Regions from separate parts of the Thioalkalivibrio sp. ALE30 genome, predicted to be linked through region 1. Evidence: predicted binding sites of a transcription regulator. Region 1 holds the regulator's gene; the other holds the start of a gene.

Region 1 (7,233 bases):
GGCGGCATCGCTGGCCCGGCGCAGGGCGGCAATGGTGTCCGGTTGCGAAAGCCCGCGCGCCAGCTGGGCCAGCAGGTCGAGGTGATCGCTGGTGGCGGCCTCCGGGACCAGCAGGGCGATCAGGATATCGACCGGCTCGTGGTCCATGGCGTCGAAGTCGACGCCGCTCTCCAGGCGCAGGACGGCCACGCGCGGAGCCTCGAGATCGGCCAGGCGGCCATGGGGGATCGCAACCCCATGGCCCAGGCCGGTGGAGCCCAGCTTTTCGCGCGCGGACAGGGCCTCGAAGATCGCGGTGCTGCCCGGTCCGCCGGCATCACCGCCGCCGGCGAGGAGTTCCGACAGGGCCTCCAGGGCCCGCTTCTGACTGGAGCATTCCGGCTCCAGGCGGATGCGCTCGGCGGTGATCAGCTCGGCAATGGACATGGGTCAGGAGGCCTGCTCGCGGTTGCGCTGGGCGCCCTCGGCCCGGTGATGATCCTTGACCTTTTCCTTGTGCTTGATCAGCTGGCGGTCGACCTTGTCGATCAGCGCGTCGATGGCGGCGTACATGTCCTCGTGGGAGGCCTCGGCGTGGATGTGATTGCCGCTGACCTGGAGATTCGCCTCGGCCTTGTTGAACTGGTTCTGGGTCTTCTCGTGGGTCAGCACGACGTGCACGTCGATGACCTTGTCGAAGTGGCGCTCCAGCTTCGCGAACTTCTCGTTGACGTAGTCGCGCAGGGCGTCGGTGAGGTCCACATGGTGGCCGGTCAGGTTGATCTGCATGGTCGGGACTCCTTGGTTACTTGTGGCCGGTGGGCATGGAGGCCATCTGCCGGCGTTCGCTGGATGAAGGGATGTGCATCGCCTCGCGGTACTTGGCCACGGTGCGACGCGCCACATTGATGCCCCGGTCCGCCAGGATCTGGGCGAGCCGGGCATCGCTGAGCGGCTTGTTCGCGGGTTCGTCGTCGATCAATTCGCGAATCATGGCACGGATGGCGGTGGCGGAACACTCGCCACCGTCGTTGGTGCCGACGTGGCTGGAGAAGAAATACTTGAACTCGAAGACTCCGCGCGGGGTGTGCATGTATTTCTGGGTGGTCACCCGGGAGATGGTCGATTCGTGCATCTCCAGGATCTCGGCGATATCGCGCAGGATCAGTGGCTGCATCGCGACCTCGCCATGTTCCAGGAAGCCTTGCTGGCGATGGACAATCGCCTCGGCGACGCGCAGCAGGGTGTCGTTGCGGCTGTGCAGGCTCTTCAGGAACCAGCGCGCCTCCTGCAGCTGGTCGCGCATGAAGGCACTGTCGCGGGCATCCGATACCTGGCGCACCATGCCGGCGTAGAGGTCGTTGATACGGATGCGTGGCGCGATCTCCGGGTTCAGCTCCACGCGCCAGCCCTCCGGGGTGTGGCGCACGTAGACATCGGGCACCACGTATTCGGAGGTGGCGGCACTGATCTGCGCGCCCGGCCGCGGGTTCAGGGTGCGGATCAAGTCCAGGGCACGCGCCAGTTCGTCCGGGTCGCGCACACCCGACTGGCGTTGCAGGGCTTTGTAATCGCGCTTGCCCAGGCTGTCCATGCCGTGTTCCAGGATCGCCCGGGCGGCCTCGCGGGCGGGGGCGTCCGGGGCCAGTTCGCGCAGCTGGATCTCCAGGCATTCGCGCAGATCGCGCGCGCCCACGCCCAGCGGGTCGCACTGCTGGATCCAGTGCAGGACTGCCTCGACCTCGTCCACGCCGACGGGTTCTTCCTCGCCGCGGCTGATGGTCTCGGCCAGCGTCTCGAGGTCGCCTTCGAGATACCCGTCGGGGCTGATCGCGTCGATCAGGGCTGCGCCGATGCGCTGGTCGCGCGGAGTCAGGTGGCTCAGGTGCAGCTGCCACAGCAGGTGGTCCTGCAGGCCCTCGCCGTCGTCGTCGCTGGTGTTTTCCAGCGGGTCGCGGTCATCCACGCCCTTGGGGGCGGGCGGCGGTTCGTAGATGTCGTCCCAGCGGCTGTCGGTGGTGAGCTCCTCGGGAATCACGTCATCGCTGGTGGTGGTGGCCTCCATGCGGTCGCCTTCCACCACCTCGCCCTCCGCGTCCAGGCGCTCGGCCCCGCCCATGTCGTCCTCGTCCTCCACCTGTTCGAGCATGGGGTTGCTCTCCAGCGCCTGCTGGATCTCCACCTGTAGTTCGAGCGTGGACAGCTGCAACAGGCGAATGGCCTGCTGCAGTTGCGGGGTCATGGTGAGCGTCTGACCCAGCTGAAGATTCAGGCCGGGTTTCAGCATTGGCTATGCGGGTCGCGGGTGACCATAAGAGCGATCTTAAATCGTGCCTCTGGTTTGTGCACCGGCGCGGGTTGTGCGCGTGCCGGCATCACAGGCGGAAATTCTCGCCGAGATAGACCCGGCGCACCTGGGGATCGGCCAGTAGCTCGTCGGGTGTCCCGGCGGCCAGCAGGCGCCCCTCGCTCAGAATATAGGCCCTGTGGCAGATCCCGAGGGTTTCGCGCACGTTGTGATCGGAGATCAGAACCCCGATGCCGCGCGCTGCAAGGTGGCGAATTACATCCTGGATATCGCCCACCGAGATCGGGTCCACCCCGGCAAAGGGCTCGTCCAGGCAGATGAATTGCGGGTCACCGGCCAGGGCGCGCGCGATCTCGGCGCGCCGGCGTTCGCCGCCGGACAGCGCGATCCCGGGGCTGTGGCGCACGGTCTCGAGCTGAAACTCCTCGATCAGCGCGTCGCCGATACGCCGGCGTTCGTGGCGGTCCAGGCCGGGGCGCAGCTCCAGCACGGCCTGCAGGTTGTCCCACACGCTCAGGCGGCGAAAGATCGAGGCCTCCTGGGGCAGGTAGCCGAGACCGGCGCGGGCGCGCACGTGGATGGGCGCGCGGGTGATGTCGTGCCCGCCCAGGGTGATGCGCCCGGCGTTAGGGCGGATCAGCCCGACCAGGCTGTAGAAGCAGGTGGTCTTGCCGGCGCCGTTGGGACCCAGCAGGCCGACCACTTCACCGGGTGCGAGGTCGACATCCACCTGGTCGAGCACGGTGCGCTGGCCGTAGCGCTTGGTCAGTTCGCGCCCGATCAGGCGATCACGGGCCTCGGCGGGTGCTGGCGCCGGGCTGGTGGCGAATGCGTTCATTCGTCGTCGCGTGGCTGGATGGTGATGCGTACGCGTTCGCTGTCGCCCTCGCCGCGTTCGGCCTCGATCACGTCGGTGGTCAGGTCGTAGGTGATGCGCTTGCCGCGCGCCTCTTCGCTGGCGGTGATCACATGGGCCTGGTCGGTGAGGATCATGCGGTCCTCGTTCAGCAGGTAGTCGATGCGCAGCGCGGTGGCGATGCGCATCTCGCCGGTCTCGGGGTCGGGGGACTCCAGGCGGGCTGGCTCGCCGTGGGCCTCCATCTCGTAGGGGCGACGATCCCGGGTACGCACGTAGACCGTGTCGGCCTCCAGCGTCATGTCGCCGCGGATCACGATCACGTCCCCGGTGTAGGTGCCCAGGCCCTGGCGTTCGTCCATCTCCGCGTGGTCGGCGGTGATCTCCACCGGCAGCGAGGGTCCCGATCCCTGCTGGCCCAGGGCCGGCGTCGCCAGCAGGGCGGAGAGGAGGCCGGCCGCCGCAAGCAGGCCCGGCAGGCGGCGGCTATTCGGGATCGGGGTCATGCGCGGGGTCCTCCTCGCTCGCCTCGCTGTAGAGCGAGTACACGTCATGGAACAGCTCTATGGTATCCGCTCGCGAGTCCACGCGCAGTCCGGTGCCACGCTGGAACAGCCCGGGCTGGTTCAGGGTGGAGAGGGCGTCCGAGGTGGCGACCATGGTGTCTGTGGCGATGCGTATATCCCGCGAGTCGATGACCGTCTGCACGCGTTCGCCGCGGGCTGGTTGTACGCCGTGGGTGGGGCCGACCAGGTCCAGGGTTTCGTCAGCCGGGCGGTGCAGGGCCGCCGGGGCGGTCCAGCGCCATTCGATACCGCCATCGGCGAACAGGTCGAGTTCCGGGTCATCCACCCACTGCGGCCCGTCGCGGCCGAATTCGCGCAGTCGGGTGCCCTGCAGCCGGTGGGTCCGCTCACCGTCGTCGCCGGTGGCGTGCAGCGTGAATCCGTCGATCTGCAGGGTCACCTCGCCCTCGGGCGGGGTGACCTCGGCGGTTGCGGGGCTTGCGCACGCCAGCGTGAACAGGATCAACGGCGGCGCCAGACCGTACCGGTTGCGTCTCCGCCGGCTCATCCGTTCAGGTAGGTCTCGAGCAGGGCGTCCAGCCGGTCCTGCGCGGCCAGCAGCCCCTCGCAGGCCTCGCGCACGGCGCCGCGCCCGCCGTGGGCCTCGGTGACCCACTGGGCGTGGCGGCATACCAGCGGGTGGGCGTCCCCGACCGCGATCCCGAGCCCGACCCGCTGCATGGCCGGCAGATCGACGATGTCGTCGCCCATGAAGGCGGCTTCCGCCGGGTCATGGCCGGTGCGCTGCAGCAACTCGTGCAGGGCCTCGCCCTTGTCGCGGCGGCCCTGGATCAGGTGCTCCACGCCCAGGTCCCGCATGCGGTGTTCGACCACCCCGGAGGTGCGCCCGGTCAGGATGGCGATGTCGAGGCCGCCGTCCAGCGCCAGGCGGATCCCGTGGCCGTCGCGGCTGTTGAAGGCCTTGTACTGCTCGCCGCCATCGCCCAGGAACAGGCTGCCGTCGGTCAGCACGCCGTCCACGTCCAGGATCAGCAGGCGTACGGCCTGCTGGCGGGTGCGCAGGGTCGCGGCATCCAGGTTCATCAGGCCACCCCGGCGCGCAGCAGGTCGTGCATGTTGATCACGCCGACCAGGCGCTGGTCGGCGTCGGTGACCGGCAGGGCGTTGATGCGCCGGCTCTCCATGGTCTCGAGTGCCGTGACCGCCAGCCAGTCGGGCTGCGCGGTGTGGCCGCCGGTGGTCATCGCCTCGCCGATGGTCAGGCCGTCCAGGCTGTGCCCGGCATCCAGGGTGCGGCGCAGGTCGCCATCGGTGAACACGCCCTGGATGCGGTCGTCGGCGCCGGCCACGATCACCAGCCCGAGGCCCTTGCGGGTGATCTCGAACAGGGCGTCCTTCAGCGGGGCCTCCGGCGTGATGCGCGGGATCGCGTCGCCGGTGTGCATGATGTCGGCGACATGCACCAGCAGCCGCCGGCCCAGCCGGCCGCCGGGGTGCGAGCGGGCGAAGTCGTTGGCGGTGAAGCCGCGTGCATCCAGTACCGCGACCGCCAGGGCGTCGCCCATCGCCAGCGCCGCGGTGGTGCTGGAGGTGGGGGCCAGGCCCAGCGGGCAGGCCTCGCGCTCGACACTGACATCGAGGTGCACGGTGGCGTCGGCGCCCAGGCGCGAGCCGGGGTTGCCGGTCATCGCGATCAGCGGCACGCCCAGGCGCCGGATCAGCGGCAGGATGGTGAGGATTTCGTCGGTCTCTCCGGAGTTCGACAGCGCGATGACCACATCCTCGCGGGTGATCATCCCGAGATCGCCATGGCTGGCCTCGCCCGGGTGCACGAAGAACGCGGGGGTGCCCGTGGAGGCCAGGGTCGCGGCCAGCTTGCTGCCAATGTGCCCGGACTTGCCCATGCCGGTGACGATCACGCGGCCCTTGCACTCGAGGATGCAGCGGCAGGCCTCGAGGAAGCTGTCGTCGATGCGCCGGGCGAGGTTGTGCACGGCCTCGGCCTCGTCGTTGAGGACGGCCAGGGCCAGGTTGCGGGTGGTTTCGGGGTTGAAGTTCATGCAGTTGCCGTAATTCCCAAATAGACAAGGTAGCTTGCGAAGGCGACGAGGAGAAGGGCGCCCTGCCAGCGCAGGATCTGTCCCCGGCGGCCCAGCGCGATCAGGAACAGGGCCACCGTCAGTGCCAGCATCACGGGATAGTCGCGTGCGAGGACGTCGGCGTCGATTGCCAGCGGCGCGATCAGGGCCGGAACCGCCAGCACCGCGAGCAGGTTGAACAGGTTGGAGCCGACCACGTTGCCGATCGCCAGCCCCGCCTCGCGGCGGAAGGCGGCGACCACCGATGTGGCCAGCTCGGGCAGGCTGGTGCCGATCGCGACGATGGTCAGGCCGATGACCAGATCGCTGACCCCCAGTTGTTCGGCGATTTCCACCGCGCCCCAGACCAGGGCCTGGCTGCTGGCCAGCAGGAGCAGTAGCCCGAACACCAGCCAGGCAATCGCGGGACCGAGGCGATCGCTGTCCGGGATGGTCTCCACCATGCCGCGCACGACTTCGGGGGCATCCTCGCCCGAGGCCTGTTGCGCGCGGCGGGCGGTCAACGCCATCCAGGCGGTGAATGCGGTCAGTCCCGCGAGCAGGGCGATGCCTTCCATCCGGCCCAGCTCGCCGCCGACCAGCAGGAGCAGGACGCCGAAGCTGACCAGCAACAGGATCGGCAGTTCGCGGCGAACCATGCCGCGGCCGATCGCCAGCGGTGCGACCACCGCGGCGGCCCCCAGCACCAGTGCGATGTTAGCGATGTTCGAACCGATCGCGTTGCCTACCGCCACGCCCGGGTTGCCCTGCAGGCTCGCGAGGACCGAGACCACGAGCTCCGGGGCCGAGGTGCCGAAGGCGACAATGGTCAGGCCGATGACCAGCGGGCTCACGCCGACCCCGCGGGCAAAGGCGGAGGCGCCGAACACGAAGCGGTCGGCACTCCAGGTCAGCAGGATCAGGCCGACGATGACGGCGGCGATGGGTAGGGCCATGGGGCAGACGGGTCCCGAACGGTCAGGCCGCGATTGTAGCGGATTGGGGCGCTGTGTCAGTGGCGCAGGCGCTCCAGGCACGCGGTGGTACTGACCCGCGGGGTCCAGCCCAGCTGCTCGCGAGCGCGGGCGCAGTCCAGCACCAGCGGGCCGTCCAGCCCGCGCACCCACCCGGGGTCGCCCGCGCGGGCGCTCAGGCGCCAGGCCAGCGGGTGCAGGGCGCGGATCAGTCCCAGGGGGACCGGTACCCCCCAGCGCCGCTGGTGGCGAGCCATGGCCCGCAGTGACCAGGCGGGTTCGGCCCCCAGATTGAAGGTGCCCTGTGTGCGGGTGGTCACGCTGCGGGCGATCGCCGCCGCGGCGTCGTCCTCCCACAGGATCTGCACCGGCTGCTCGCCCGCGGCGGGATAGAAACGTCCGCGGGCGATCTGCAGCAGCAGCGGGTGCGCATGCGGCCCGACGATCGCGGGTGGGCGCAGGATAGTCACGCGGCATTCAGGGTGTTCTCGCGCGAGGGCGCGCAGGGCCT
Region 2 (7,233 bases), on a different contig from region 1:
CGAGGGCTGGTCAACCAGGAGCGCACGGAGGACGCCCGGCCGCATCTGCAGCGGCTGGAAGAACGCTTCGAGGATCGCAGCGAGGTCCAGGCCCTGCTGGGACGTGCGGCCCTGCAGCGGGATGATCCCGCGGCCGCCGTGCGGCACTACCGGGCCGCGCTGGCGGACCCGGGTGGCCAGCGCCGGGACTGGGTCCATGAACTGGCCCGCGCGCAACGGGAATCCGGCGAGTTCGAGGCCGGCCAGGCCACGCTGGAAGGCTGGCTCGACGAGCACCCGCAGGACCTGGCGACCCGGCACATCTATGCGGCGCAGCAGATGGGGGCCGGCGACGAGCCGGGCGCGGTGGCCTCGTACCGCCGCATCGTCGAGCAGGATGCGGACGACGTGATTGCCCTCAACAACCTGGCCTGGACCCTGCGTGAACGCGAGACCGAAGAGGCGCTCGGACACGCGCGCCGGGCCGCCGAACTGGCCCCGGAGGCGCCTCCGGTGCTGGATACGCTGGCCGTGGTGCTGATCCACGCGGGCGAGCCGGCCGAGGCCGCGGATATCCTGGGTCGCGCGCACGAGCTGGCTCCGGAGGATCCGGGCATCCAGTACCACCTGGCCTGGGCGGAAAGCGAACAGGGCGCACGCGACGCCGCCGCCGACCGCCTGCGGCAACTGCTGGAGGCGCACGAGGCATTCCCGCAGCGGGCAGACGCCGAGGCCTTGCTCGACCGCCTGTAAGCCCGAAGACGTCCGACGTTCGAAGGGGCTGCCACAGGCAGCCCCTTTTTTCATGCCTGCCCGCACGCCTGCACGGCCGGGATGACGGTGTGTGGGGGTATGAGGCCGGGAATCTGGATGCCCTGTTCCGCCCCCTGTGGGAGCCTGCTCGCAGGCGAATGCCCCTGCCCGCGTCCGGCTCTGGCAGGAGCTTCGCCTGCAAGCAGGCTCCCACAAGGATGTTTCCACCGCGCACCCCTCTGTCGTCATCCCGGAGACCGCGCAGCGGTTATCCGGGATCTGCCGGGATCTGCCGGGATCTGCCGGGATCTGCCGGGGGCTGGCGCGGCGTCGGTGGCGGGGGTGGGAGATCCCGGCTCTTCGCTTCGCTACGGCCGGGATGGCGGAGTGTGGGGGAGTGCAGCGGTGGGGAATCCGGATGTCCTGATGTGACCCCTTGACCCCTGTGGGAGCCTGCTCGCAGGCGAATGCCCCTGCCCGTGCCCGACTCTGGCAGGGGCTTCGCCTGCAAGCAGGCTCCTACAAGGATGTTTCCACCGCGCACCTCCCTGTTCGTCATCCCGGAAACCGCGTAGCGGGTATCCGGGATCTTCAGGGCTGGCGTGGCGTTGGTGGCAGCGTCGGGAGATCCCGGCTCTTCTCTTTGCTGCGGCTGGGATGACGAGGTGTGGGGGAGCGCTGGACCTGGGGTGACGCGGGTGTGTGGGGGGCGTGGTGTCCGGGGCGGATTGAAGGGCGTGGGGGAAGGCTCTGACTGGGGTGTAGATGATGGTGGTGCGTGATGGTTGGTATGCCCAGGGCTGGGCGTGGGGTTGCCGTATGGGCCGGGGCCGGGCAGAAAAAAGGGCTCCGCGGAGGGAGCCCTTAACTCGGTGACCCCACAGGGGGGAGTGGGTCACCAAGGCTGTTGGTGGTGCGTGTTATGCGGCCTGGCGGTGGGTGCTGTTGGAGCGGCGGCGCATGCCACCGACGCCGATGAAGCCCGCCAGGATCAGCAGGGACAGACCCATCAGCGCCAGGGTACCCGGCTCCGGCACCGCGAAGCGCAGGCTGCCGTCATGGGTGGACTGGGTTTCGCTGAACAGGCTTTGCCCATCGCGCTCGTCGCCGTAGACATTGTTGGCATCAGCACCGAAGAAGGTCTCCGGCGGCGGTTCCTGGATGGTGCCCGCGCTGGCAAAGGCCGAGACGATGAACGTCGGGGCGCCTTCTTCGTCTTCGATCAGGTCTGCGAAGTCGATGCCGTCAGCGGTGAACCAGAAGCCCGGCAGCACGCTGGCCACCTGGAATTCGAAGGTGAAGGTCCCTTCGATGAAAGCCCCGCCCTGGCTCTCGAATTCCAGGATGCTGTTACCCGATTTCAGGGTCATCTCCATGACCTGTTCGCCAGCGCTGAAGTGGGCCTGCGCCGCTTCATAGTCTTGGCCGAAACCGGGGTTCGGGTCGGCCATGAACAGACTAAAGCAGCACCCGACCCCGGTATAATTGGCGTTGACGACATAGTTTCCGCCCACGGTACCGGTGCCGGTAATCACGCCGCGGAGCTCGTCCCAGAGCAGCCCCATAGAGTATGTACCGCCAAGGAAGTCGGGGCCGGACTGGGGTGCGGCACCGCCAGCGGAGGTCCGGAAGGACCCGGCATCGCCGTAGCCACGGTCATAGAACACATCGCCAACCTGAACCGGGTCCAACGGATCCTGAACGTATTGGAAGGTCTGGGTGTTCAGGTCGAACTGGATACGGCGGACGTTTTCGACCGAACCGCTGTAGTTCGTGGTGGCGTCGAGGTTGATGTCGAAGTCAATGACTTCCGCTGCCGTCGCCGTACTCGCACTGGCGGCGATCATGCCGACACAGAGCGAAGCGAGAAGTACTTTTTTCGCGTTCATGGGGCTCTCCTGATGCTCAATTTACAGCGATTCAACCATCGCCGGGGTCTGGCCTGGTGGCCGTGTCTGTTGCTTTCGGTTGAATACAAAGCAGGCTCCGTGCCAATTTCCCGGCTCGGGGTGGAGGCCTCTCAAGACATTGAAAATAAAGGAGGAAAGTGGGGGTCATGTGCTGGGCCATGGGCCGCGTGATCGCAGGAGGGTCTTGTGGCCGGGGAACTGTAAAGGGTGTCGACGAGCGGGCCGGCTGGATGAGGCCGTCAGGACGCCCGAAACCGCAGAAACCGGTAAAGAATCTGCAAAAACAAAGGGTTGTGCGGATTACTTGGCTTGTAAAGCATCTCGACAGGCCGGTCGCCAGAGGCGCGGCCGGGGCGCGGTCAGGCCGTGCGGGCCCGCGCGAGCCGGTGCCCGACGACCAGCAGGGCCGGTAGTACCAGCAGGTCGAACAGCAGCGCCGCGATCAGCCCGAAGGCGGTCAACCAGCCAAAGGCGGCCGTGGGCTGGAAGTCGGACAGGGCCAGCAGCAGGAACTGGCCCACCAGCACGATGGTGGTGGCGGTGATCGCGCGCCCGCTGCGGCGGAAGCTGCGGGCGAGCGCCCAGGCAACCGGGCTGCCCCGCCCGCGCCGCTGACGATAGTTGTGCAGGATGTGGATGGTGTCGTCCACGGCGATGCCGATGGCGACACTGGCAATCATGGCCGTGGCCATGTCCAGCCAGATGCCGAGCAGGCCCATCAGGGCGAAGATCATCGCCACCGGAGCCAGGTTGGGGATCATGCTGAGGACGGTCAGCGGGATCGAGCGCCACATCAGCAGCATCAGCAGCGTGATCATCGCGGCCACGGCATACAGGCTGTGTAGCTGCCCCTCGATCAGTAACCGCTCCTGGTCCGCGAACAGTCGGGCCATCCCGGCCATGTCCCATTCCAGGTCGGCCGGCGGGTTGGCTTCCAGGTGGTCGCGCAGATCGTCCATCAGTGCGTTGATGGCCCGCGCCCCGTGGGCGTTCAGGTTGAGCAGGATGCGGCTGCGTTCGAAGTCGCGGTCGACGGCATCGAACAGGTCGCGGCCGTCGTAGATGAACAGGTACTGGGCGACCAGGTTGGGGTCGTCCGGGATGCGCCGGAAGGCCGGGTCTTCCTCGTTGAAGGCCCAGTGCATCTCGGCGACGAGATCCGGCAGGGACAGGCTGTAGTCCACCTCGGGGCGCTGGTCCAGCCAGTCCTGCACGCGCTGGATGGCCAGCATCCGTTCCGGGTCCTGCAGGCTGTCCCAGTCCGGCCCGTCGAACACCACCTCCAGCGCCATTACCCCGGAGAGTTCGTGCTCCACCGCGCGGGTCGCCTGGGTGATCGAGTGGTCGTCGTCGAAGAAGGCGTAGAGATCGGTCTCGACCTCGACATGCCGGATCTGCGGGATCGCCAGCGCCACCAGGATGGCGGTGGCCAGCAGGACCCAGCCGGCGCGGCGGATCGCCAGGTGTGCCGCCAGCGCGGTGAAGCGGTCGAGCAGGCGCAGGCCGCGCTGCGGGGCGAGCCAGTCGCCGCGATCCCAGCGCACCATGATCGCCGGCAGGAGCAGCAGCACGACCGCCGCGGCGAGCAGCACGCCGAAGGCCCCGATCAGACCGAAGGTCTCGATCGGCCGGATGCTGCTGACCTGCAGCGACGCCAGCCCCGCCGCGGTGGTCAGCGCCATGAACGCGGTGGGACGGGCCACGGCGGCCAGCGCCGCCTCCACGCGGGCGCGTCCCCGGTGGCCGCGCTGCGCGGCATGCAGCAGGGCGTTGAAGAAGTGCATCAGCATCGCCACCGTCAATGCGGTCAGCAGGGGCGGCAGGATGGCGGAGATCAGTGTGAACGGCCGGTCGAGCAGGATCAGCAGGGCGATCGCGGGCCCGGTGACCGCGCTGATTGTGGCAGCGGACAGCACGACCACCAGCGGGCGCCGGAACAGCCACCACAGCAGCAGGAGGCTGATGGTCATGGTGCCCGGAACCAGGAAGGCGAGGTCCTTGACCATGGCCCGGAGCTGCGCGACATCCAGGGCGATATGGCCGGCGATGGCGGTCAGCTCGCCTTCCAGGTCGTGCTCGGCGATCCGGTCGCGGAGCAGGCGTTCCAGCTGCAGGCGCTGCAGGCTGTTTTCCAGCGCGTGCGGGCGCACGACCACCGCCAGGACCTCGCCGTCGGGGCCGGCTACCAGGCCGGGGGCGAAGCGGTCACGCAAGACCCGCTCGCGCCATTCATCGGCCGTGCGCTCGTCCAGCGCGCGGCCGTCCACCAGGCGGTCCACGGTGAAGCCGTCGGTCGTGGCCCGGATGTGGTCCAGGGTGGTGACCGACAGGACCCGTTCGACGCTCGGATCGGCCTCCATGTCGCGCACCAGCGCGTCGATGCGTTGCAGGAAATCGGCCTCGAACAGCTCGCTGCCGGTAAACAGGCCGACCAGTACCTGATCTTGAGGGAAGCGTTCGCGCAGTTCGCGATCGAAGGTGACGGCGGCGGCGTCCTCGGGGAAATAGGACTCGGGGGCGTTATCCAGGTTGACCTGCAGGAGAACCGGGCCGGGCAGGAAGAGCAGCAGGGCCAGGATGCCCAGTGCCAGTCGCGGGCGCCCCAGCAGCCAGCGCATCAGAACTGCCCCCGCCAGCCGGTGACGAGTATGCGGTTATCGCGGTAGAAGCCCCCGGCCGTGCCCTCGGCCCCGTCCAGCCAGTGCAGGCCGATATAGAATTCCATGGGTTCGCGGGCGATCCATGCCAGTTCCGGGTTCAGATAGACGTCGCGCCGGTTGAGCCCGATCGAATAGCGCAGGCGGGCCCGCCAGTTGTAGTCGGCAAACGGGCTCTCCAGTTCTCCGGTCAGGAAGTAGCTTTCGCGCGCATCCAGCATGTCGCCGGCGTTCAGCAGGTGCTGGCCCGCCAGCTGGGTGGTCATGCGGAAGTCCCCGTCTCCGGGGAAGCCTTCGGCGCCGACCACCCAGTCGACCCCCTCCACCGTGGTCTGGCGCAGGTCATCCGCGCGAGTCACCGGTACGTCGCTCAGCCAGGCGGCCTCGGCGCGCCAGGTCCAGGCGCCAGTGGCAAAGGCGGTGTCGCCGCCCACTACCCAGGTCCGCGGGTGGACGGCCTCCAGCGTCGGGTCCCCGGGTGGCTGGCCGGCCAGGATGGCCTGGCGGGTCTCGGTATCGAAGCGGTAGTAGGGCTGCGAATGCCGGGCCCGCTGGACGGTGACGGCGAAATCGGCGCCGCGGCCGGAGCGCCCCAGGCGCACGCCGGCGCCGCCGTTGCCGGAGACATCGTCGTCCAGCGCGGCCTGCTGGATCACCGGCGCCAGCGCCGGGTCCTGTGGAAGCCCCAGCAGGCGTCCGCGGTTGCGGTCCACCGGGTGCCAGAGGTTGTCACGGTCGGGTAGCTCCGCCGGCCGGAACAGGGGCAGGAAGACCAGGTCCGCATGCCACGGCCCCTGGAAGAATTCCGCGCGGATCGCCGGGTTCGCGCGGCGCCGTTCGCCGTACGGGTCCAGGCCGAAGCGGGTCAGGTCCTTGGTGCTGAGCCGGTCGGTGGGCGGGATCTCGTCCACCCGTCCCCACAGGATGCGCTGGGTGCCCACGGTGACGCGCGTACGATCGCCCCGGTAGCGCAGGAAATTTTCGTCATAGTCGGCGCGTGCGCGGGTGGTGCTCGGGTAGTCGCCGCCCTGCTGGGCCTGGATGTCCGCGCGCGCGCCCAGGCGCAGCTCCCAGGCCTCGTTCAGGTCGCGGCGGGCACTGACCACGCCGCGACCGTGCTGCACATGGTCCACGGGACGCCCGGATGTGCCCAGCACGCCCAGTTCGATGCGGGCGTCCTTTACCCGCAGGTCCCAGGCGGCGGCGCCGGTCTGGGTGTCCGCGTCCGCATCCTCGGCCGACTCCTCGCCGAATACGAACGCGCGCTGTGCTTCGTCTTCGGCATCGTTGTTAGTGTCGCGTGACGGCGCCGAGGTGTCAGGCGCGGCGTCGTCTGCGGGAGCAGGGGACGCGTCGGCGACGGCGACGGGCGCAGCGGCGGGCCCAGCCGTGGGCATGTCCGGGACCCGCAGCACCGCGCCGGCGCGCAGGGAATGCACGTCGCCGTCGAACGCGTGCGGATTGTGTTCGAACAGGCGCTGGACCATCTCCCGGGTGGGGATGCGCGGGTCCGGGCGCAGGCGCTCGGCCACGCTCCACAGGGTGTCGCTGGCGCGCACCGTGTAGTGGTTGCCGGCGCTCGGGATGGGCGAGGGTTCGGTGCGCGCAAGCTCGTCCGGCGCGGGCGGCTGGAGCGTCGCCCCGGCCTTCAGGCCCTCGGGCCCGCCGTCAAAGGCATCCGGGTTGCGGGCATACAGCGCCTGCGCCATGGCCTGGATGCGGACGGACGGGTCGGGGCGCAGATCGCGGGCGATGCTCCAGAGGGTGTCGCCCGGCTGCACGGTATAGGGGGCCGGCGCCGCGGCGGCCAGCGGCATTGGCCCCAGCACCAGCAACCCGGCGAGCACCGTGGCGCGCCATCCCCCGGGCCGGGGCGTGGGCGCTTCATGGGCGATAGGGGCGCGCAAGGCTCGGGTCCGACAGGCCGCGGAGGG

Evidence for each region. Region 1 encodes sigma-54, which starts transcription at its own class of promoters, with help from an activator protein. Its sites were predicted from a motif close to TGGCANGNTNCNTGCTT; they were not measured.
Region 2: D107_RS0106070 (PEP-CTERM sorting domain-containing protein) is a predicted target of sigma-54. The motif match lies at 2,710-2,726, and genes of this name have one in related genera.

Annotation. Positions count from the first base shown of each region.
Region 1 is NZ_KB898174.1:43,407-50,639, reverse strand. It holds gene D107_RS0110530 (PTS sugar transporter subunit IIA) at 1-426, opposite strand, end outside; gene hpf (ribosome hibernation-promoting factor, HPF/YfiA family) at 430-768, opposite strand; gene D107_RS0110520 (RNA polymerase factor sigma-54) at 785-2,266, opposite strand; gene lptB (LPS export ABC transporter ATP-binding protein) at 2,355-3,125, opposite strand; gene lptA (lipopolysaccharide transport periplasmic protein LptA) at 3,122-3,649, opposite strand; gene lptC (LPS export ABC transporter periplasmic protein LptC) at 3,630-4,175, opposite strand; gene D107_RS0110500 (HAD family hydrolase) at 4,214-4,753, opposite strand; gene D107_RS0110495 (KpsF/GutQ family sugar-phosphate isomerase) at 4,753-5,730, opposite strand; gene D107_RS0110490 (calcium/sodium antiporter) at 5,727-6,704, opposite strand; gene D107_RS0110485 (NAD-dependent epimerase/dehydratase family protein) at 6,761-7,233, opposite strand, start outside.
Region 2 is NZ_KB898170.1:234,212-241,444, forward strand. It holds gene prsT (XrtA/PEP-CTERM system TPR-repeat protein PrsT) at 1-732, shown strand, start outside; gene D107_RS0106070 (PEP-CTERM sorting domain-containing protein) at 1,653-2,621, opposite strand; gene D107_RS0106075 (RND family transporter) at 3,002-5,260, opposite strand; gene D107_RS0106080 (LysM peptidoglycan-binding domain-containing protein) at 5,260-7,146, opposite strand; gene D107_RS0106085 (outer membrane lipoprotein-sorting protein) at 7,184-7,233, opposite strand, start outside.